DNA from 3 places in the Sporosarcina sp. P12(2017) genome. Region 1 is predicted to be linked to each of the others. Evidence: riboswitches for the same ligand, from Rfam matches in the RefSeq annotation. Region 1 holds a riboswitch; each other region holds the start of a gene.
What was found. Region 1 has a riboswitch for S-adenosylmethionine ahead of CSV80_RS10240 (methionine ABC transporter ATP-binding protein). Riboswitches for the same ligand answer to the same signal wherever they lie in the genome.
Positions count from the first base shown of each region.

Region 2: linked by a shared signal. The riboswitch ahead of CSV80_RS08275 (O-acetylhomoserine aminocarboxypropyltransferase/cysteine synthase family protein) and the one ahead of CSV80_RS10240 (methionine ABC transporter ATP-binding protein) in region 1 are both predicted to bind S-adenosylmethionine.
Region 3: linked by a shared signal. The riboswitch ahead of CSV80_RS04795 (bifunctional homocysteine S-methyltransferase/methylenetetrahydrofolate reductase) and the one ahead of CSV80_RS10240 (methionine ABC transporter ATP-binding protein) in region 1 are both predicted to bind S-adenosylmethionine.

Region 1 covers NZ_PDYL01000011.1:17,055-25,078, reverse strand. Annotated here, with positions in the region: gene sdaAA (L-serine ammonia-lyase, iron-sulfur-dependent, subunit alpha) at 1-481, shown strand, start outside; gene CSV80_RS10250 (MetQ/NlpA family ABC transporter substrate-binding protein) at 568-1,392, opposite strand; gene CSV80_RS10245 (methionine ABC transporter permease) at 1,410-2,078, opposite strand; gene CSV80_RS10240 (methionine ABC transporter ATP-binding protein) at 2,071-3,084, opposite strand; SAM riboswitch class I at 3,204-3,315, opposite strand; gene CSV80_RS10235 (pyridoxal phosphate-dependent aminotransferase) at 3,545-4,711, shown strand; gene CSV80_RS10230 (tRNA dihydrouridine synthase) at 4,803-5,765, opposite strand; gene CSV80_RS10225 (glycine betaine uptake BCCT transporter) at 6,042-7,523, opposite strand; gene bluB (5,6-dimethylbenzimidazole synthase) at 7,916-8,024, opposite strand, start outside.
Region 2 covers NZ_PDYL01000008.1:96,717-104,740, reverse strand. Annotated here, with positions in the region: gene CSV80_RS08280 (glycine betaine uptake BCCT transporter) at 75-1,565, shown strand; gene CSV80_RS08275 (O-acetylhomoserine aminocarboxypropyltransferase/cysteine synthase family protein) at 1,608-2,888, opposite strand; SAM riboswitch class I at 3,049-3,152, opposite strand; gene CSV80_RS08270 (sulfite exporter TauE/SafE family protein) at 3,413-4,189, opposite strand; gene CSV80_RS08265 (sulfurtransferase TusA family protein) at 4,247-4,474, opposite strand; gene CSV80_RS08260 (MBL fold metallo-hydrolase) at 4,532-5,653, opposite strand; gene CSV80_RS08255 (sulfurtransferase TusA family protein) at 5,650-6,228, opposite strand; gene CSV80_RS08250 (DsrE/DsrF/DrsH-like family protein) at 6,274-6,753, opposite strand; gene CSV80_RS08245 (metal-sensitive transcriptional regulator) at 6,844-7,107, opposite strand; gene CSV80_RS08240 (DUF2187 family protein) at 7,395-7,616, shown strand; gene CSV80_RS08235 (LysR substrate-binding domain-containing protein) at 7,724-8,024, shown strand, end outside.
Region 3 covers NZ_PDYL01000004.1:152,762-160,785, forward strand. Annotated here, with positions in the region: gene CSV80_RS04760 (ATP-dependent Clp protease ATP-binding subunit) at 1-414, opposite strand, end outside; gene mcsB (protein-arginine kinase McsB) at 599-1,687, opposite strand; gene CSV80_RS04770 (UvrB/UvrC motif-containing protein) at 1,677-2,228, opposite strand; gene CSV80_RS04775 (CtsR family transcriptional regulator) at 2,240-2,710, opposite strand; gene bioB (biotin synthase BioB) at 3,035-4,039, opposite strand; gene CSV80_RS04785 (biotin transporter BioY) at 4,036-4,635, opposite strand; gene CSV80_RS04790 (hypothetical protein) at 4,764-4,961, opposite strand; SAM riboswitch class I at 5,126-5,237, shown strand; gene CSV80_RS04795 (bifunctional homocysteine S-methyltransferase/methylenetetrahydrofolate reductase) at 5,321-7,183, shown strand; gene metH (methionine synthase) at 7,164-8,024, shown strand, end outside.

The DNA of each region.
Region 1 (8,024 bases):
GCTTCTGGCTGGTGTCATGGGGTACAATACGACAGATGAAAGAATTCCGAACGCGATAGAACTTGCGAACAAAATAGGATTGGAATATGAATTCACGAAACGTGTGCTCGGCAGCTATCATCCTAATACTGTACTGGTCGAGTTAACAGGCCCAACCAACAAAATAAAAGTCCTCGCCAGTTCACTTGGCGGAGGTAAAATCGAAGTGCAGGAGCTTGATGATTATCCGTTAAAATTCTCAGGCGAACGTCCGGCACTATTAATTCGCCACACCGATCAAAAAGGTGTTATTGCAGATCTTTTAGGTATTCTCTCAAGAAAAGGAATCAATATCGCGCGTATGGCGAATGAACGATTTGCAATAGATGGTCCCGCTATTACGATTTGTGAAATCGACGGCTCTGTGGACGAAGAAATGCTTGCCGAGTTAAAGCGTGATGTGCCTATTATTGATGATATTGTCTTGGTAGAAACAGAATAAATGTGCAGTAAAATACCAGACGTGAAGACACTTTCTATTGTCTTCACGTCTGGTATATTTTTACCTAGCTACTATACATGTGTATATTATTTTTCCATCCATGCTGGTTTACCGAACCCTTTAAATTCGGATTCAATCACTTCTAAGAATTGCTCAGATTCTACTACTTCCATAATATCTTTCGCAAATTGCTTATCCACATTTTCTGTTTTCACAGCTACCACATTACGGAACCGATCGGGCATATCTTCTAAAGCCAGTGCTTCTAACAAATCCATATTTGCTGCAATGGCAAAGTTACCAGGTACTGCAGCTAAATCAGACCCCTCAACCGAACGAGGTAATTGTCCCGCTTCAACCGGCTGAATGACTAAGTTTTTCGGGTTCTCTGTGATATCTTTTTCAGATGCTGTCAATTGATCAATACCTTCATCCATTTTCACTAACCCTGCATCTTCCAATACATATAATGTTCTCGCTGCGTTCACGGGATCATTCGGAATAGTAATTGTTGATCCATCTTCAATTTCCTCAAGAGAAGTATATTTGTTTGAATAGATACCTAATGGCGCTGTCGGTACTATAATCAACTCAGAGAGTTCCATATTGTTTTCTTTCTCGAAGTTTTCTAAGTACGTAATGTTTTGGAACAAGTTTGCATCTATATCGCCACTGTCCAGTGAAATGTTTGGCTGAATATAGTCACTGAACTCCGTGATTTTAACGGTATATCCTTTTTCTTCAAGACCAGGCTGAATTGCTTTTTTCAGCATATCACTATAAGGTCCTGCTGTTGCACCAAAATGAATATTTTTATCATCATCCGATTTTTCAGTAGACTTTTCTCCTCCACAAGCTGCTAATGCCGCAACCAACGCAGTAAGAATGAATGCCAGTACTAGTTTCTTCATAATCCATCTCTCCCCTATTATCTTTTATCTATCATTTTTGAAAAACGATCTCCACCAAATTGAATCAACTGCACGAGCACTATTAAAATGGCGACGGTGACTAGCATAATACTATCATCATATCTGTAATAGCCAAAACGAATGGCTAAGTCCCCAATTCCGCCTCCGCCAACAAATCCAGCCATTGCTGAATAGGCAACTAAGTTAATTAGTGTCAGTGTAAGTCCTTGGATAATACTCGACTTTGATTCAGGTAATAACACATTCCAAATAATCATCCATGGCGAAGCACCCGTTGAAATTGCAGCCTCTATAACCCCTTTGTCTATTTCACGCATGGATGTTTCAACGATCCTAGCAAAGAAAGGAATAGCTGCCACGGAAAGCGACACACTTGCAGCTGCCGGTCCAATCGTATTTCCAACAATCAGTTTCGTCAGAGGTATTAGGGCTACAAGTAGTATGATGAATGGGATGGATCGAATAATATTAACGAAAAACCCAACTACTGAATTTATTGCACGGTTCTCTAAAAATAACCCTTTATCTGTTGTAAATAACAGAACCCCGAGTGGCAATCCAATAATCAGTGCAATTGTAAGCGAGATGCCGATCATATAAAGTGTTTCACCAAATGCTTTTGTAATATCCGGCATGAGTTCCATGATGTGAGATAGATCAAACATGTTGTCGGATCACCTCCACTTGTGCATTTTGTTCGAGTATGTATGCAATCGCCTGCTCTACTTCGTCACGCTCACCTTGCAATTCCATTAAGAAAATCCCAAGTGCTCGTTCTTGAATATATTCAATCGACCCATGCAGGAAGTTTCCTTTCACTCTATACTTCTGCATAGTATCGGAAATCACACCCTCCATGGCTACTTCACCTTTAAAAGTGATTTTTATCAGTGTACCAGCCAAGGTGGACATGACGGTATCCGGGATTTCATACGACACTACACTACTAATAAACTCCTTCGTCAAAGGTTGAACTGGGTTAGAAAAGATGTCATACACTTGTCCTTCTTCAATGACTTTTCCGTCTTGCATAATCGCCATGCGATCACAAATTTCTTTTACGACATTCATCTCATGCGTAATTAACACAATGGTGATATTCAATTCTTTATTGATCTTTTTCAACAATCGTAAAATGGACATTGTTGTATTAGGATCCAGTGCAGATGTCGCTTCATCACAAAGCAAAACGGATGGATTATTAGCTAGGGCTCTCGCAATACCAACGCGTTGCTTCTGTCCTCCGCTCAACTGCGCAGGATATACATTGCGTTTATCGGATAGCCCCACCATTTCAAGAAGTTCCATTACACGTGCCTCTTTTTTGTTTGACGACATTTTTGCTGCTTGTAAAGCAAATGCGATATTTTCGAAAATCGTCTTTTGGCTAATTAAATAAAAGTGCTGAAAAATCATTCCGATTTTTAAGCGCGCCTGCCGAAGTTGTACCCCTGATAGTTTCGTTAAATTTACATCATCAATTAAGATCGTGCCGCTCGTTGGTGTCTCCAACAAATTCAAACAGCGTATGAGAGAACTTTTTCCCGCACCTGAATAACCGACAATACCAAATATTTCTCCAGTCTCGATGTCTAGTGATACATCATCTACACCTTTTACCACTTTTTCTTTTGTCTGATAGACTTTAGACAAATGTTGAATTTGGATCATCTTCTCACTTCTTTCTACATTCAAGTAAATAATCGTTATAAATAGTAAGTTTTTAAAACTTCTTTCTAAATAAAAAAATCTTTCATTTTTCTAAATGAAAGAAGTACTGAAATACACTCAGCTTATCTCTCAGATGGAAAACCATGCTGTAGGATTTGGCACCTTCCTTGTTTCATTCAAGGGGTTGCTGGACTTCATCGGGCCTCTTCCCTCAGTCGCTCATGATAAGAGATTACTATTAAATTATATGCGTAAAACATATACTAATCTGAATTTACAAAACTGTCAAGGCGAATAACAACAAGTCAGCAGAATATCCGACTCATTCTATCAACATTACTTTCTTTTGCCTAATCTTCGCAATCATCTGGAATCGAATGTCCAACCTTCTATTGAAAAGTCTAGTATGATCTATGTATACTTAACGCAAATACCCTATCAAAGAAAGAAGGAATAGACTATGGCTTTATCTAACCGATTACAAAATCTCCCTCCGCATTTCTTTACGTTATTATTAAATAAAATAGAAAAGGCTATGGATGAAGGCAGAGATGTAATTAATCTCGGACGCGGAAATCCTGATCAGCCAACACCTCCCCATATTATTAAAGCATTGCAAGAAGCCGTTGAAGATCCAGCGACACACGGCTACTCTCCATTTAGAGGAACACTTGCTTTAAAACAAGCTGTGGCTGAATACTATCAGCGTGAATATGATGTCACGATTGACCCTGAAACAGAAGTCGCGGTTCTCGGTGGCACGAAAATAGGTGTCGTAGAACTTCCTTTAGCTATTATGAATGAAGGAGACTTATTATTACTGCCAGACCCTGGTTATCCTGACTACTTATCAGGTGTGAGCTTAGCGGGTATTCGATATGATACGATGCCACTACGTAAGGAGAATGAATTTCTTCCTGATTACGATAAACTAACAGATGTTCAGAAAAAAGATGCCAAACTAATGTACTTAAACTATCCAAGTAATCCAACAGGCGTCACAGCAACTCCCGAGTTTTATAAAAAAACTGTGGCGTTTGCCAAAGAAAATCAGATTGCCGTCTTACAAGATTTTGCGTATGGTGGAATTGGTTTTGAAGGCCAGAAACCGATTAGCTTTTTACAAACTGAGGGGTCAAAGGAAGTCGGCATTGAAATGCTGTCCCTTTCTAAAAGGTATAATATGGCAGGCTGGCGAGTAGGGTTTGCAGTCGGTAACTCTGAAATAATAGAAGCATTAAATGTATTGCAAGACCACTTATTCACTAGCATTTTCCCGGCAGTTCAACGTGCCGCAATTGAAGCATTGACAGGTCCTCAACAATGCGTTGAAGAATTAGTTGCGCTCTATGAAGGACGCCTGACAGTATTGCTAACGGAATGTGAGCGCATCGGTTGGGACGTCACGGCTCCTACTGGCTCATTTTTCGCTTGGCTACCTGTCCCAGAAGGCTTTACAAGCGAATCCTTCGCTGATTTATTACTGGATAAAGCAGACGTCGCAGTATCACCAGGAAATGGATTTGGTGTTCACGGAGAAGGATATATTCGTGTCGGGTTGTTGGAAAGTGAAGAACGCTTGCAAGAAGCGATTCGCCGTATTGAAAAGCTTGGTTTATTTAAGTAAGAAAAGTAATTCTACACTACATCAATTACACAAAAAGCCTCCTTGCTCATACCAGTATTTCTGGTATGGCAAGGAGGCTTTTTAGAATCTATTAATCGAGTTCTACAGTATCCAGTAACGCTCGTACTTCGTCTGTCGTATTCGTACTCATCAATTCATTTCGAAGTTCAGCGGCTCCACGGAACCCTTTAATGTAAATCTTAAAGAATCGACGTAGCGGTTTAAATAGTCGCGGTTCGAGCTCTGTAGAATATTTATCAAAAAGATCCAGATGTAAACGCAAAAGATCTAGCAATTCTCTATGATCATGCTCTTTCTTCTCTTTTTCAAAGGCAAATGGATTGTTGAAAATACCGCGTCCAATCATAACCCCATCCACACCATACTTCTCCACAAGCTCCAGGCCCATTTGACGATCGAGAATATCACCATTGATCGTCAACAGCGTATTAGGCGCTATTTCATCACGAAGCTTCTTGATTTCCGGAATCAATTCCCAATGTGCATTGCCATTGCTCATTTCCTTGCGGGTACGGAGATGGATTGACAAGTTCGCGATATCTTGCTCCAGTACATGTCTGAGCCATGTATGCCATTCTTCTATATCTGTATAGCCAAGACGCGTCTTGACACTGACAGGTAATCCGCCAGCTTTTGCCGCTTGAATAATTGCCGCAGCGGTTTCAGGATGGTTAATCAAACCACTACCTTTTCCTTTTGTTGCAACGTTTGGCACAGGACATCCCATATTAATATCCAATCCTTTAAAACCAAGTTCCGCCATCCCAATACTCATCTCGCGGAAATGTTCAGGCTTATCTCCCCAAATGTGAGCGACGATTGGCTGTTCGTCTTCTGTAAACGCCAAACGTCCCCGCACGCTAAAGATTCCCTCTGGATGACAAAAGCTTTCCGTATTGGTAAATTCGGTAAAGAATACATCCGGACGTGCAGCTTCGCTTACTACGTGGCGAAAAACCACGTCCGTAACATCCTCCATCGGTGCTAGTATGAAAAATGGCCGTGGTAGATCAAGCCAAAAATTAGTAGTCATCGTTACGTTCAAATCCTCTCTTCAAAACTTGCACCTGCGTACAAAAATAGTTTTTTACATATACTTACCCTTAACAGATGCCAGTCCTACCATTATACAAAAAATGCACAGATGAATTCCACTTCTTTGAGCTACCCTCAAAATTTATTATCGAACTACTTATATTTGACATTGTTTTACCCATTAACTGTAGTCGATTCATACCGTACGGTAAACTAAAAAACCGCTGCTTTTACTACAGCAACGGCTTCATATACTATTTAATAAATTAAGATACTACCTACGCTTAGTTTTCTCTCTACGTAGCTCTTTCATCAGAGAGATGACCATCAATAACATGACGAACGAGAACGGTAAGGCGGCAATAATAATCGTGTTTTGTAAGGCAGCCAATCCACCAACTGACAACAAGATTAATGCAATGGACGATTGGATAATACCCCAAATCATTTTCACACTAGTAGGCGGTGTCAACGATCCATATGTCGATTGCATACCGAGCACAAACGTTGCAGAGTCAGCGCTAGTCACGAAGAACGACGCAATCAACAGAATGGCTATAATCGAAATAATAAATGACCACGGCATTTCGTTAAACATTTCAAAGACTACTAGCTCGGACGAAGAACTTGCGATATCCGCTAGTCCACTGCGCTGCATATCAACAGCTGTCGTACCGAACGTAGAGAACCAAAATGCACAAAGCAATGTAGGTGCAAGAAGGACGCCCACCATGAATTCTCGGATCGTACGGCCCTTTGAGACACGTGCGATAAACATACTGACGAACGGTGCCCATGAAATCCACCAAGCCCAGTAGAAGATCGTCCAGTCAAACAACCATTGCTGGTTACCTGCATTAAGCGGCGCCGTACGAAGACTCATTTGAACCAGATTTCCTACGTAACCTCCAAGTGATTCAGTAAACATATTCAATATTAACAATGTCGGTCCCAAAACAACGACGAATGCAAGAAGTAACACAGCAAGTACCAAGTTTGTATTGGATAGATACTTGATCCCTTTACTAAGCCCCGACGAAGCGGATATGATGAACAGTACTGTGACTATGGCGATAATAATAAACTGAGAGAACGTCCCAATTTCAATCCCAAATAGATAATTCAGCCCTGCGTTAATTTGAACAGCACCGAAACCGAGAGTTGTCGCAACACCGAATGCGGTAGCAAAGACTGCAAGAACATCAACGAATATTCCCCACGGACCATCCATCTTCTTGCCAAAAATCGGTTTCAATGTTGCTGAAATTAAACCAGGTGCATCTTTACGGAACTGAAAATAAGCGAGAGATAAAGCGACTATTCCATACATCGCCCATACATGAAGTCCCCAGTGATGGAATGATTCACGTAATCCTTCCTTAAACGCTTCATCGGTGTTTGGATCCTCTGTAGCAGGATTGACGAAATGTGACAAAGGTTCAGCTGCTCCATAGAACACTAATCCGATACCCATTCCTGCTGAAAACAGCATAGCAATCCACGTGACCGTAGAAAATTCAGGTCGGTCGGTATCTTTACCGAGTCGAATCTTACCGTACGGACTAAAAATGAGGAATATACTTAATAATAGTAGTAATGAAAGCAACAGCAAGTAGTACCATCCAAATGAGGATGCGACGAAATTCTTTGCATTCATTGTAATGGTTTCGAAGCTTTCCGATGCAAATACGCCGTACCCAACCGTAAGGACGATCAATGCGATCGTAATGTAAAAGACATTTGATATTTTTCTCATGTTTCTCCCTTCAAAATAAGGTTACTTGTTCGTCCAATGAACGATTATATACTATACATATACTTTCCGAAGAAGGCAAAAGGTAAAATAAAGAGACAAATATCAAATGAGTTACTTTATTTATTCATAAAACACGATAAACGTAGACAGGATATAACAAAAAAGAGTTGTTTTATGAAATTACTTATCTCAGATTCATTACACTTAATGAATTAATAATGACCTTATACCTAGATAAAGGTAGGTTTGGCAACATTTTTCTTCCGCTAGTAATGTGTGTCATTTTGTGAAATTACTACTCTTGTATGTCTTACAAAAAAACATTGTATATCATCAGCTAATTCACAGCTGATGATATACAATGTTGATGAGCTTAGTGCATCTGTAAACCGTCATTTGTTATTCCACTGATCGGTAAAAATCAAATCATTCAAACTTCGTCGTTTCTCCCAATTCGCTGTTTCCAATATAGGCGCAGTAGGATAATTCTCCGTGTATCCA
Region 2 (8,024 bases), on a different contig from region 1:
TGTGCAATTTTATTCTACAATCTTGATTAGTTACTTCGATTGTTTCACAAACTACATTTTAAAAAGGAGTGCCTATGAAAAAAGTTTCATCAACATTTTATATTACATTAGTAGCTGTCATATTGGCAGTCGGTTATGGTGTAATCGCTCCCGAACACTTTGAGGCGATCACGCTCAATATAAGGAATCTGATTTCGGATTCATTCGGCTGGTATTATTTACTGACAGTTTCTATGCTATTCTTCATTTCAGTCTATTTGATATTCAGTCCGCTCGGCAGGATTCGATTGGGGAAAGACAGTGACAGACCACAGTTTTCCATATTTTCTTGGCTTGCCATGCTATTTTCTGCGGGTATGGGAATTGGGCTCGTGTTCTATGGAGCTGCGGAACCTCTTTCGCATTATGCGGTAAGTTCAGCTACTGCGCCTATTGAAACGAAAGAAGCGTATAAAGAAGCGATGCGTTCAACATTTTTCCATTGGGGCTTCCACGCATGGGCTATATATGGTATGACCGCTTTAGCGCTAGCATACTTCCAGTTCCGCAAAGGTCAACCTGGTTTAATTTCCGCTACACTTCGTCCGATTTTCGGTGATCGCGTAGAAGGCAAACTTGGAACTGTAATCGATGTCTTTGCAGTTTTTGCTACTGTTTTTGGCGTCGCCACATCACTCGGATTTGGAGCAGTCCAAATTAACGCTGGTTTGAATTACTTATTTGGTGTTCCGATCGGTTTCTGGTCTCAGTTTATTATCATTGCGATCGTTACTGTATTATTCCTACTATCCGCTTGGAGCGGTCTCGGAAAAGGGATTCGTATTTTATCGAATACAAATATGGTATTAGCTCTTACACTGTTGGTCTTTATCATTGCACTCGGTCCAACATTGCTGATTTTCAATATGTTCACTGATTCTATCGGTGGATATTTAGAAAACCTCATTCGTATGAGTTTCCGCACAGCACCACTTACGCCTGAAAACCGTTCATGGTTGAATGACTGGACACTATTCTACTGGTCTTGGTGGATAGCTTGGTCACCATTCGTTGGAATGTTCATTGCCCGCGTTTCAAAAGGAAGAACGATTCGCGAATTCATGATCGGCGTGCTCGTTGTACCGACTGTATTGAGTATGATTTGGTTCTCAGCGTTTGGTACGACAGCTATTGAAACACAAAAAGCAGGTATTATCGATTTAGCATCTACGGCAACAGAATTGACGATTTTTGAGATGTTTAGTGGATTACCTTGGTCATTCGTCATTTCAATTGTCGCGGTTTTGCTGATTACTTCATTCTTCATTACATCAGCGGATTCGGCTACATTCGTACTTGGTATGCAGTCATCATATGGCTCATTGACTCCACCTAATAACTTGAAGGTCGTCTGGGGTGTCATTCAGTCCGCCATCGCGATTATTCTATTGTATGTTGGTGGTTTGGACGCACTTCAAAATGTTATCATCATAGCCGCCTTACCTTTCTCCATCATACTGATCATGATGGTCACTTCGCTATTCAAATCTTTGAAGGAAGAGCGAAGAAAAATTAAACGAAAATAAAAAATGAACACTGCGCACATGCGTAGTGTTCATTTTTTTGTATTAGTTTGCGGCTTTTTCGATTGCTTGTTTCAAATCTGCGATAATATCGTCTACTGACTCCAACCCCACAGACAAGCGGATTAGCTCTTCGCTGACACCTGAGTTTTTTAAATCTTCCACAGACAACTGCTGATGAGTAGTAGATGCCGGATGAATGATTAATGACTTTGCATCTCCCACATTCGCTACGTGAGACCAAATTTCTACATTATCGATTACTTGTCTTCCTGCATCGCGTCCACCTTTGATACCAAATACAATAATTGAGCCATAACCATTTTTCAAATGTTTATTTGCTAATTCCGCTGTTGGATGATCTTCTAGACCCGTATACGTTACCCACTCTACTGCCGGATGATCTTGCAAGAATGCCGCGACTTTTTGTGCATTTTCATTATGGCGTGGCACGCGTAAATGAAGTGTTTCTAAACCTTGCAACAAGTTGAATGCACTGTCCGGCGACAAGCACGGGCCGAAGTCTCTTAGCAATTGCACGCGCAGTTTCGTTGCGAAAGCTGCAGCAGCCGTGTCGATTCCATAACGTAAGCCATTGTACGTTTCATCCGGCTCTGTAAAGCCTGGGAACTTACCTTGTGTCCAGTCGAATTTCCCTGCATCCACAGCTACACCACCGATGGTCGTACCGTGTCCGCCGATCCATTTTGTTGCTGAGTGGATGACTACGTCCGCCCCGTACTCGATTGGATTTGATCCATATGGAGATGGGAATGTATTGTCTACTAGCAATGGGATGCCATTTTCATGTGCAATGTTCGCGACAGCTTCCACGTCCAGCACTTGCAAGCTTGGGTTACCGATTGTTTCTGCAAACAATGCTTTCGTTTTATCCGTAATAGCTGCTTCAAAGTTCTTTGGATCAGATGCGTCAACAAATTTCACTGTGATCCCGTAGCGCGGTAATGTAACGGCGAATAAATTGTATGTACCACCGTAAAGATTACTCGCTGCAACGATTTCATCGCCTGCTTCGGCAATATTCATAATAGAGAATGCAATTGCCGCCATTCCCGAAGACAACGCAACTGCTGCTGTTCCGCCTTCTAGCTGTGCGACACGCTCTTCGAAGACAGCTACTGTCGGGTTCGTAATTCTTGTATAGATATTGCCTGCTTCTTTTAAGCCAAATAAGTTTTGTGCGTGTTCTGTGTCTCTGAATACATAAGAAGTCGTACGATGAATCGGTAAAGCCCGTGAGCCTGTTTCCGGATCCGGTTTTTGCCCTCCGTGTAATAGTATCGTTTCTGGCTGTAAATTCGTCATAACCATTCCCCTTTTTCATGTATTGATGGAACACCGAAACGCCCCAAATATCTTCCCTCTGGGACTAGACAAGAAAAACGCAGGAGTGAGATTCCCTCGATATATATAGAAAAAGCCCATCTTCCATAATAAGAAGAGGGCTCTGCTTTCGCTCATTCCTCCCTTATCTTCCAAACTGCTGAGAGTTTGTAGGAAGTAGCACCTTTGCTTTCGCCGGTTGCCGGGCATCACAGGGCCTAATCCCTCCGCCGCTCTTGATAAGAGTGTGTCTATTCGTTTTCCATCGTTGAAAAATAGTATACGGCTATTCCTAGTCTATTGCAAGAATTTAATAGAATGTTTCGAAATTAGCATTACTTTCAATATGTTGAATTGAAAGTAAGAGGGAAGAAAGCACTGTAAATCGACGTTACGGGAGCCATCCACAAACGCCGTAGTGAGTTTAATGAAGTTTCTACTTGCGACTCCATTCGAAAAACCGCCAGCACATGTTCAGTGAACGATGTGCTGGCGATTGTGCTTGTTTAAAATATGTCCCACCATATTTTTACGGCGGAGGCCATGATTAGCGCGGCTAGAATGCTTTGTAATACTTTGGTGTTTACTTTACGACTGACTTTTACACCGATCGGAGCCGCGATGATGCTTGCGGCGATCATGATGAGAGCCGGTCCATAGGGTACTTGCCCTGTTAAGAGCTTGCCTGATGCTGAGCCTACTGATGACAATAACGTAATCGCGAGTGATGTAGCGATTGTAACGCGTGTAGGAATTTTTAGTATCACGAGCATAATCGGTACCATAATGAATGCACCACCAGCTCCGACAATCCCAGCTGCCAAGCCGACAATAAAGGCAGCACTAGAAGCAACGAAGCGATTGAATGTAATCTCATCAACCGGCTGATCGTCAAGACCCTTTTTCGGAATAAACATCATAATTGCCGCCATAACGGCTAGAATACCATAGATAATGTTGACCGTAGCTTCTGATAGCATACTAGAACCGGCGCCGCCGATCACACTACCGACTAATACACTGATTCCCATATAGAGGACAAGTGGCTTCAAGATTAGATTACTCTTTCTATACGCTAAAACTCCTGAAAGTGATGCAAAGAACACTTCAACTGCAGTAATTCCAGAAACTTCATGTGGTGTAAACGCAGCAAAACCCAGTAGTGCAGGGATAAATAGCAACATTGGATATTTAACAATTGCGCCGCCAATTCCCATCATACCAGAAAGGAACGAGCCGACGAATCCAATGAGGAAGATCGTGATAATAAATGGAATGGTCATGATGTTCTCCCTTCTTCCTAATGAAAGAGGGAGACAGCAATTCCCTCTATCCGTAGTTTACCCTTTTTGGATCCAGAATTTAAAGACATCGGACTCTTGTTGCTGATCTTTGATTTCATGATTACCAGAAGCCGCCCATGCAGTCAGATCGGATACTGATCCTTTGTCAGTCGTATGAATTTCAAGAATATCTCCTGCTTGCAAGTCCTTCATGGCTTTCTTTGCACGTACGATCGGCATTGGACATGCCAGGCCTTTTGCGTCTAAAAATGTTGTTGTACTCATATATATCTTCTCCTTTTAATTTGTTTTTTTGTTTTCACTACAAATTCAACTAAATAGTTACCGTACCGCACAGCGATTTGGGCCAATTTCCATCTCGCGTTGCGTTTCTTCATCAGGCTCAATTTTCCCCATATTCATCTGGCGAATTTCCTGATATGCATTTGGCTGTGGAGGCAAGTTATCAGTAACTAATTCTCTGAATTCTTTTTCATCCTGAATATTCAAGCCATGATTTTTTTCATACAATACGCTAAGCTTCTCCGCCACGCTACCATCTTCATTCAACTCATCTATAATCATGAAGTGTGCTGGTAAGACTATTAAGTCCTCAGATAATTTTTTATAGCGACTATACAAAGACTCACGTAAATCACCTACCCAATCTTCCGCTAAACCAGCTAAATCTGGACGTCCAATCGAATCAATAAACAGAATATCGCCTGTCATCAAATAGCTGTCATCGACGATAAATGAAGTCGAACCAATTGTGTGTCCTGGCGAATAAAGTGCTTGAATATCAATCTTTGTATCACCTATCTGAATGAATGTATCACCTTCTAACGCTGCATATTCAAATACTGCCTCTTCTGCATCTTTCGGAGGCAGCCAATACGTTGCACCCGTGGCTCTTGCAATCTGACGACCACCCGAAATATGATCAGCGTGCAAGTGCGTATCAAGTACGTTTGTGATCTTGATACCGCGCTGCGTAGCAAAATCCAAGTACACATCCGTCATACGTGTTGCGTCAATGATTGCCGCTGCCCCACCAGACATGACCATATAGGAAAGACATCCTTTACCAAGACGGACGAATTGATAGAGCTCGCCACCCGATTTCAAATCGGCAATTTTCACCGGCTCAAGATACTCGCTCCAAGCTTTCATTCCACCTGAAAGGTAACCTACTGGGAAGCCTGCCTCTTCCAGGATTTCCGCCACCATGATGGACGAACCTTCTTTTGCACAGACAACTAGGATTTCTTCATCTTTTGGCAATTGATCTTCAATTTCTTCAATGCCATCCAATAAATCAAAGTACGGTACATTCAAATGGCGCACTTGCTCCCCTTCGATTTTCCAATCTTCAAATGCACCTTCATTTCGCACATCCAAAATGAATAAGGATTCCTTCGCAATGACGCGCTTTGCTACTTCACTTGATTGAATGGTTCTCATTTATTCATACCTCCTGTTGTATTTTCTGTCTCGCTATTCCATTCCGACATGCCAGGAATTACATTCGTGACACGTTCAAATCCATTTGCGACTAGTTTTCGGCACGCCATATCACTGCGGTTACCTGTTCGGCATACTACAAAGTACTTGTGGTCCTTACTCAAGTGCGCCATACGTTCATCCAACTGACCTAGAGGTATAGATAGGGCCCCAGGTATATGAGCAAATGCATATTCAGCTTCTTCACGAACATCTACTAACACAGCGTTAGGGTGTTGCAGCCGTTCTAACAACTGATCATTGTCGACTGTAACCGGATATTCTTTTTGTGACTGATCGCCCTGACCTGCTTTTCGTACGAAGTGGCGCCATACATCTGCTTCCTTCACATTCCCTACGTATTGATGACCCGCACTTTCCGTCCACGCCTGTAAATCTGCAGTGGTGCCTGAATCTGTAGACTGGACTTCAAGCACTTGGCCGTCTTCCATATCTTTCATCATCTTTCTTGTCTTCACAATCGGCATTGGACAAGCAAGACCTTTTGCATCTAAAACCTTATCTGACTGAATCATTTTATTCCTCCTATACACCCGAGGGTATCTATTTTTATAAAAAAATTAAATAAACAAATTCACTTGACCGTCTTGTGCTTCCCCTAAGTATGCCGCTACACCGCCATACTCGACTTCTTTAAGAAGTTCATCCTCACCAAGTCCTAGTAAATCCATTGTCATCGTACAGGCGATCAATCTTACATCTTGCTCTATTGCCATATCGATCAGTTGCGGTAATGTCATCGCGTTATGCTTTTTTATCACTTGCTTGATCATCTTAGGACCCATTCCTGCAAAGTTCATTTGGGATAATCCCATTTGATCTGCTCCACGTGGCATCATTTTTCCAAAAGCCTTTTCAATGAAGCTTTTATTACCCTTAATCGGTTCGTCTTTCCGCAATGCGTTCAATCCCCAGAATGTATGAAAAATCGTTACTTCATGATCATACGCTGCTGCGCCGTTCGCGATTATATAAGCCGCCATGGCCTTATCATAATCTCCACTGAATAATACAATCGTTGTTTTCTTTTGCTCCGTCATGTTCTCGTCCCCTTCGTTTTGAAAATCATTATATTAAATACCTATAGGGGTATATTATATGTTGTAAAAAAAAGAGTCAAGTGATGTTGCTCATCGACTCTTTACTAAAAGATCCACCGCTTCATTAATGATGGATTCATGCGTACGATCATCTGCGTCGTCTATATTTTCCATGCAGGCGATCAAATTCGAGCTCACGATTACACCAATTGTACGGTCAATAGCAGAACGACTGGCCGATAATTGCGTGATTACTTCTTTACAGTCCTTGCCTTCTTCCATCATACGCAAGACGCCTTTGATTTGACCCTCTAGACGCTTTAACCGATTTTTGACTTTATCATCGTATTCCATATCACTCAACCTCCTAACTATTCATTTTATAATATACCCCAATAGGTATACTGTCAATCAATTGATTTGCCTAACATCCGTTCTATGCTAGCTCTGGGGATGGAAACAGGCAACTCCCATAAATGATTCTTCGCAAAACTTGCTCATTCGACATAACTCTAGTATGATGATTAATTTCCCGAAATGTGTTATACTAGTTCTAGTAAGCTATTGTACGTACTTTCCGTCTGATTTTATTGACAAATTACGACAAACTAGATTCCATACTACTGAAGGAGTTGATTCGATTGGCATTCCCACGAAAAGATCGTCCAGTTTCTGATTTTGTAGCATCACGGTATGTAGACGAAGTCATATCTTTCAACCGTAATGAACATGAAGTTTCCGGAACTATACACAAGATTCTCGAAAACTCCGTCATTGTGAAGATTTCTGAAGAAGACGCAGAAAACATTGGAGCAGCTTCCAACATGACTGTCGTCGCACACAAAAATTACACAGTTCTATAATTGTATGTTCGATGCCTTGCAGATTAATGCAAGGCTATTTTTTCACACAAAAACAAGTCATACCCGCAGAACGTTCACTATAAAAACACACTTTGGAGATGATTGATTTGACCGATCGTACAAAGGTAAATTTAACGCAAACAACGGCACTAAAAGGAACTTTACGCATTGCCGCTTCACCGGTTATTTCGCAAGCTATTATACCCGACGTCCTCACTCGGCTTCACGCGAAGTATCCCGACATACGACTGGAACTGACGACCGCTCCATCTTCTAAAATTATGCGATTACTAAAAAGCAATAAGGCCGATGTCGGTTGCAGTGAACTGGACAACTTATCATCGTCAAAAGCATTTATGCAAGACGAACTGTTACTCTTTGCTTCCGCCACGCATCCGCTCGCACATA
Region 3 (8,024 bases), on a different contig from region 1:
TTGCTGGCGAGCTTTGTTCAAGCTAACACCTGCATTATTCAGAACGCGTGCAGCCACGCCTTCTCCTTCTCGAATCAAAGCCAATAAAATGTGCTCTGTGCCGATATAAGAATGTCCTAATTTACGAGACTCATCAACGGATAATTCAATAACTCGTTTGGCGCGAGGAGTATAATGAACGATCGGACCCACATCTTTAGAGCCTACACCTACTAGAATTTCTACTTCTCGTTCAATAGTATCCGCATTCACACTAATTGCTTCAAGAGCTTTTGCTGCGATGCCGCCACCTTCTCGAATCAATCCAAGCAGGATATGCTCAGTACCAATAGATTCATGTTTTAAACGAATAGCCTCTTCTTGAGCCAGTTGTAAAACTTTTTGTGCACGTTGTGTAAATCGATTAAACATCATATTCATTCCCCTCTTCCTTCATCAGTGGACTATATTCTATGTTATGCAAAATAACACATCAATGCTTTGTTTCCTATAACTATATATATTCATGTCAATTCGCGATACAACCTAATTCGCATATTGACTTTGACTATCTTTGATTAATTATAAATGCTATAAGACTTTCTTGCAAAAACTTTGCTCACAACGAATCACTGTCTTTTTCTTGTGCAGCAGATCGCTCTACTCCTAGCCGATCACGGAATAATTGTGCACGAAGGATATCTCGTTCATCAGATGTTAATTCTGCCTTCGCGTATTGTTGCAGAAAACCTGGTTGCATGAAAATCATCAATTCATTCAAAATTGTCATATCAATATTTTCAATGATACCTAAATCTATACCCAAACGGACGTCAGACAAACATTTTGCCGCTTCTGCTGACGGCAAGATTCGCGAATGAGTCAGTGTCCCGAGCGCCCTGAATAATCTATTTTCCAAGTGAACTTCCGACTTAGCCAATAATAATTCACGTGATTTCTTTTCATGTGCAATCAAGCGTTTTGAAATACTCTCTAAGTCTTTCAAGATTTCCTCTTCTGATTTGCCGAGTGTGATTTGATTGGAAACCTGATAAATGTTACCGAGTGCTTCACTGCCCTCTCCATAACTTCCACGTACGACCATTCCAAGCCTTGATATCGCGGGTATAATTCGCTCGATTTGCTTAGTGATGGTTAATGCAGGTAAATGCATCATGACTGACGCGCGCATTCCCGTACCGGTGTTAGATGGACAACTTGTCAAATAGCCGAATGTTTCATCGAAAGCATAGTTCAAATTCACTTCAAGTTCGCTATCTACTCGATCAGCGTGTTCATATGCCTGATCTATTTGAAAACCCGGATAAATACATTGAATGCGAATATGATCTTCTTCATTCACCATAATACTAATTGTTTCGTCTTCGGACAGCAAAACGGATCCATGTTTTTTAGGATTGATCAACTGTGGACTGACTAAATGCTTCTCGACTAAAATCTGGCGTTCAAGCGGAGACAAATCTTCCATTGTGATGCCTGTAAAATGATGGTCCTCCATCGTCTCGACTGCCTGATTCAATGCTTCGCTTACGTCGTTCGCATCTTCCTGCGAGGCACTTATCGGAAAAGAATAATCTTGTAAATTGCGAGCTAACCTGATTCTTGTGGACAAGACGATGTCAGCATGCTCACCTTCCGCAACCATCCAACCTGTCAGTTCCTGTTTGATGAATTTTTTAAATGACATGTTGATCATCACCTCCATCGGACAGTTGCTGTTTCACTTGGTTCGCCTCATCACGCAAAGTTGCCGCTTCTTCAAAATGTTCGTTTTCTACAGCTTCCCGCATTTTCATACGGATATCTTCAAGCTTCTTCTTTAAAGCAAAACGTTCATTAAGTGATACGGGAATCTTTCCACGGTGTTGGGTATGCCCATTATGCAGTTTGGCAAACACTCTTGGCAGTTGCCCCCTGAATGTTTCATAACATACAGCGCAACCAAACTTCCCGATATCGAGGAAACGATGGAAGGTCAAATCGCAATTCGGACATTTCGGACCATCCGGTAATCTTTCATCGGCTTTTTGTTCCGGAAATAACTCTGAACCACCTAACCAATGTGCTAAAAATTGTTGAATTGATAACGGTTCCTGATCCGGACTGAAAGAAAATGTTTGTGAGTAAAATGCACATTTATCACATAAATGACGCTCTATTACATCATTTGATGTTTCCTGTTTAAACACTACAGTAGCTGGTCGTTCTTTACAGTTTTCACAAAGCATTGAAATTCACCTCATTCTATCTCTTCATAAATTAATGTAACTAACATAGCGCGAAGAATACGTGAACGTAACGCATCCCGCTCTGGCAACATATAACGCAGAGTAGCACGGCCTACTGCAGCAAGCATCAGTTTAGCTTCACGTTCTGTAATGACTTCTTCTTCAATTAAACGGATAATGACATCTTCCGCCATAGTAGATGACGCTTCACTCTCTAAAATCTCTAACGCTTGTTCAAGTAAGTCCTTGCGGGAGTTGGTACGTACCCTGTAAATCCGGATGTAGCCTCCTCCTCCTCGCTTAGACTCAACAGCGTAACCTCTCTCGACGGTAAACCGGGTTTTGATTACGTAATTAATCTGTGATGGTACACATTGGAATTTCTCAGCAATCTCATTTCGTTTGATTTCAATAGAAGCGCTATCTTCCTCTTCTATAATCGACTTCAAATATCCTTCTATAATGTCAGAAATATTACGCATCTCGTCACCTCTTTTCGCTCGTTCATCTAGTTGACTTTGACTATCTTTGACTTGATTGTATCGCAAGAATTAGGCGGGATGCAATTCATTTGTTTGTATGTATACATGATTACGTTAAAAGAAAACTTGTTGCTAGGTTGTCACAACAGGCTATTAATTATTCAATTAGTCACCGAATTAAAACAAGACGAATACTTTTCACTTACGGCCAACTACTGCAATCCTCCTAAATAGAATTCTGAATGAATAGAAAAAACTGAAGAGCAGATCCACATAGCGGATTGTCTTCAGCACAAGGTATACGTATATTTACTCATTCTCTATTTATATAATGATAGGTTCTTTGCGCAACGGTTCGAGATCGACTACGAAGCCCATGTCTTCAAGCATTTTTTGATCTTGATCATTTTCCTGACCGGCTGTTGTGAGATAGTCACCGATGAAGATAGAGTTTGCAGCGTAGAGGCCTAGTGGCTGCAGGCTTCGCAAGTTGACTTCACGTCCACCCGAAATGCGGATTTCTTTGCTAGGGTTGATGTAGCGGAATAGGCACAGGACTTTTATGCAGTAGCGTGGATCCAGTTCTGATGTCCCTTCTAATGGTGTTCCATCAACTGCATGCAGAAAGTTCACAGGTATTGAGTCAGCGTCCAGTTCGCGTAGGCTACGCGCCATGGAGATGATATCTTGCTTTGTTTCCCGCATGCCAACGATGACGCCTGAACATGGAGATATGCCTGCTTCTTTAGCCAACCCTACAGTGTTTACACGATCATCGTATGTATGCGATGTAGTTATACTTTCGTGATGCTCTGCGGATGTGTTCAAGTTGTGGTTGTAGCGATCTACGCCCGCCTCTTTCAAACGGGTTGCTTGGCCTGGCTTCAAAATACCTAGGCAAGCACATACCGTCATTCCTTTGTGTTTTTCTTTTATCTGCTTAACAGAATCAATGACTATGTCCAGTTCACTGTCACGCGGTCCCCGTCCACTTGCTACGATGCAATAGGTGCCCGCTTTATTAGCGGCAGCACGTTCTGCACCTTCTAGTATCTCTTCCGATTTCATCATCGCATACTTTTCGACAGGTGCTTTTGAAATGATGGATTGTGCGCAATAACCACAGTTCTCCGGACATAATCCTGATTTCGTATTGATGATCATATTCAGCTTTACCTTATTTCCGAAGTAATGTGATCGAATCGAGTACGTCGCGTGCAGTAATAATAGCAAATCTTCATCTGGGCTATTCAATATTGCGAGTGATTCCTCGTCAGTTAATACATGCCCTTCCAGTACTTGAGTAGCCAGCCTTTGGTAGTTCATTATAGCGTACGCCTCACTTTCAAGTGTTTTGAGATTCTAAACGCGAATATGCCTGACAGTACAGCCAGAATTAGATCTTTTGGCAAAGGAGGCATCATCCATAGCCATGCGATCTTGTAGGTAAACACGTCTGGTGCAGCAGCCCACATCTTGTACGCAAAATACATCCAGCTTGTGCCTACTATATAGTTGATTGCCGTAGCGACCAGTGCCGCGGTAATATATGCAGGCATGGTCTGACTTCGCTCGACAATCTTCCCGGCTACATAAGCTATTAAAATGAAGGTAAGAATAAAGCCAAACGTTGGACTCAAGATTTGACCGAAGCCGCCTGAAAATTTAGCGAAGACCGGTGCACCTGCTAATCCTATTAACATATATACCGTCATAGATAACGCACCTAGACGGCTGCCAAGTAATAGTCCTGATAAAATTGCGAAAAACGTTTGTAATGTAATAGGTACTCCACCAACTACTAAAAACGGCACGAAGGATGTGATGTTTGCTCCAATCATCATTAATGACGCGAACATTCCACTGTATACAATGGTTAGTGCACTGAACCTACTTACCGGTTGCCTCTCCGTTGCTGTTGCCATCATGTCACCTCTTTTATATTAGTTACCATAAAAACAATAATAGTTAACGCATAATATGTCAACACATTTTATTTTATAGTTAACCCATAAAAAACAAATAAAAAAGACTGCAGCAAAATGCTGACAGCCTACTTCTTCTCATCAATCTGTTCTTCTTTTTCTTTACGAAACAAAACGCTTGAGATCAATCCACTGAATATAGCAGCCCCAATTGTAATGTACACACGCATATCATAAGCAACTTCTTCGTAACTGCTACCTATCATAATCCAAGCAATTGTACCTACAAGAACAGCGATTGGAAATGAATATTTAAAGAACCGCATAATTCCTCACCTTTTCGAGTTGTTTCATTGATTTTAGCATATATATCGCAATTTCTCTATGCTCTAACTCCGCACTTCGAACTTCACCAAACATTCACTTGACGATATCCAACAAAGCCGCTATGATGTGGTTAGAATAATCTAAATAATTGAATAAGAAACATATCTTATCAAGAGAAGCTGAGGGACTGGCCCGTCGACGCTTCAGCAACCAGCCATATAGGCAAGGTGCTACTTCCAGCAGTCTGTCAAATTGACACTCTGAAAAGATGAGAGGGAACTAGTCATTGAGATTACAAAGCCTTCTAATATACTTGAAGGCTTTTTTTGATTAGAAAAAGCAAAGGGGAGATGGAATTATGTCATTGCTAGATAAACTACAAACAAACGTCTTAACGGCAGATGGTGCAATGGGGACGATTTTATATTCTTACGGAATTGATTACTGTTATGAAGAACTAAACGTAGAAAAGCCTGAAATTATAGAGCAGATTCACCAAGACTACATCGCAGCCGGCGCAGATATTATACAGACGAACACTTACAGTGCAAATGCGAACAAATTAGCTCGCTACGGCTTAGAAAGTCATGTAACAGAATTCAATAAAGCGGCCATTCAAATTGCAAAACGCGCAGCAGCACCTGGGGGACAATTTGTACTCGGTACAATTGGCGGCCTGCGTGGCATACGTAAAAGCGATGCTACATTGGATGAAATAGAAAAAGTCGTACTAGAACAAGCGAGTGCATTATTGGCAGGCGATCCGGATGGTCTTCTATTGGAAACATATTACGACTTTGAAGAGTTATCATCTGTTGTGACAACGTTAAAGAAAATCACGGATGTTCCATTGATCGCACAAGTTTCTATGCATGATCCCGGCGTATTACAGAACGGACTCTCATTAAATGATGCACTTCATCAACTTGAATCTCTTGGTGCAGATATCGTAGGCGTCAACTGTCGCTTAGGCCCTTACCACACGATTCAAGCATTCGATAATGTTACATTACCGGAACAAGCATTTTTATCCGCATATCCAAACGCCAGTCTATTAGATGTGGAAGATGGACGTATTGTCTATGAATCTGAAGCAGAATACTTCGGACGCGCTGCCGTATTACTTCGTGATCAAGGCGTTCGGTTGATCGGTGGATGTTGTGGCACAACACCTAAGCATATTAAAGCAGCGAAAACACAGTTAACGCGACTTGCACCTATCACAGAAAAGGTCGTACATCCGGAAAAGCCTATCGTGATTCATGAAGCGGGACCTACAAAACATCAACCTCTTCATGAAAAAGCGAAAACAGAGCGTACGGTAATTGTAGAACTAGATACACCGCGCCACTTGGAAACAGAAGATTATATCAAGGGTGCAAATGTGTTATATGACGCAGGAGTTGATGCTATAACAATGGCAGATAATTCACTTGCTTCCCCTCGCATCAGCAACATGGCGATGGGTTCAATCGTTAAGATGAAACATAATATCCGCCCGCTTGTACATTTAACGTGCCGTGATCACAATCTTATCGGCTTACAATCACATTTGATGGGACTCGATGCATTAGGCATTCACGATATCCTAGCTGTAACAGGCGATCCGACAAAAGTTGGCGACTTCCCCGGTGCAACAAGCGTCTACGATGTATCTAGCATGGAGTTATTGCAGTTAATTAAGAAATTGAATGAAGGGATTTCGTTCTCCGGTAAGCCATTGCGCAAGAAAGCAAACTTCTCTATTTCAGCAGCTTTCAATCCGAACGTACGCGTAATTGATCGAGCTGTACAACGACTCGAGAAGAAAATTGAAGCGGGTGCAGACTATTTCATCACGCAGCCGGTATACACGAAAGAAAAGATTATCGATGTATACGAAGCCACAAAACACTTGGATACACCGATCTTCATTGGCATCATGCCATTGACAAATATACGAAATGCAGAGTTCCTGCATCACGAAGTACCGGGTATCAAGCTTTCAGAAGATGTGTTGGAAAGAATGCGTGAATGTGGAGATGACCGTGAAAAATCAACTGAAACAGGTCTTGAAATCGCAAAAGAATTGATTGATACAGCAGCGCAGTATTTTAATGGGCTGTATATCATCACACCATTCCTCCGTTACGATATGACATTAGAGTTGTATGAGTATATTAAGGAAATAGACCAGAAGAAGAAGGAGAGGGAATTAACACATGCAGAGACATCCTATTGAAGAGCAACTAGACAAACGAATCCTGATCATTGATGGTGCGATGGGGACGATGCTGCAAGCGGAAGATTTCTCAACGGAAGACTTCGGCGGAGAAGAATATGATGGATGTAACGAATACCTAAGTGTGTTACGCCCCGATGTTTTAGAGAAAATTCACGATGAATATTTAGATGCTGGTGCTGATATCATTTGTACAAATACATTTGGTGGTACTCCCCTTGTCTTGAATGAATTTTCACTTGGTCATCGTGCAGATGAAATTAATGCAAAATCTGTGGAAATCGCGAAAAAGAGTGCAGCGAAGTTTTCTACACCAGAATGGCCACGTTTTGTCGCAGGTGCGATCGGACCTACAACAAAGACGCTTTCGGTTACGGGCGGCATTACGTTCGATGAACTATCCAATGATTTCTATGTGCAGGCAAAAGCCCTTGTAGAAGCAGGCAGCGACTTGATACTGATGGAAACGAGTCAGGATATGCTAAACGTGAAGGCCGGAACGATTGGTATTAAAAAGGCGTTCGAAGAGCTTGGACGCGAAATTCCTATCATGATTTCAGGGACGATCGAGCCGATGGGTACAACACTTGCTGGACAAAGTATTGAAGCTTTCTATATTTCCATTGAACATGTCCACCCACTTTCGGTCGGCTTAAACTGTGCGACAGGTCCTGAATTCATGACGGACCATTTGCGTTCATTATCTGACTTAGCGACAAGCTATGTAACTTGTTATCCAAATGCGGGATTGCCAGATGAAGAAGGACATTATCATGAGTCCCCTGATTCTCTATCGAAAAAGCTGGAAGGCTTCGCTGAAAAAGGCTGGTTGAACATGGTT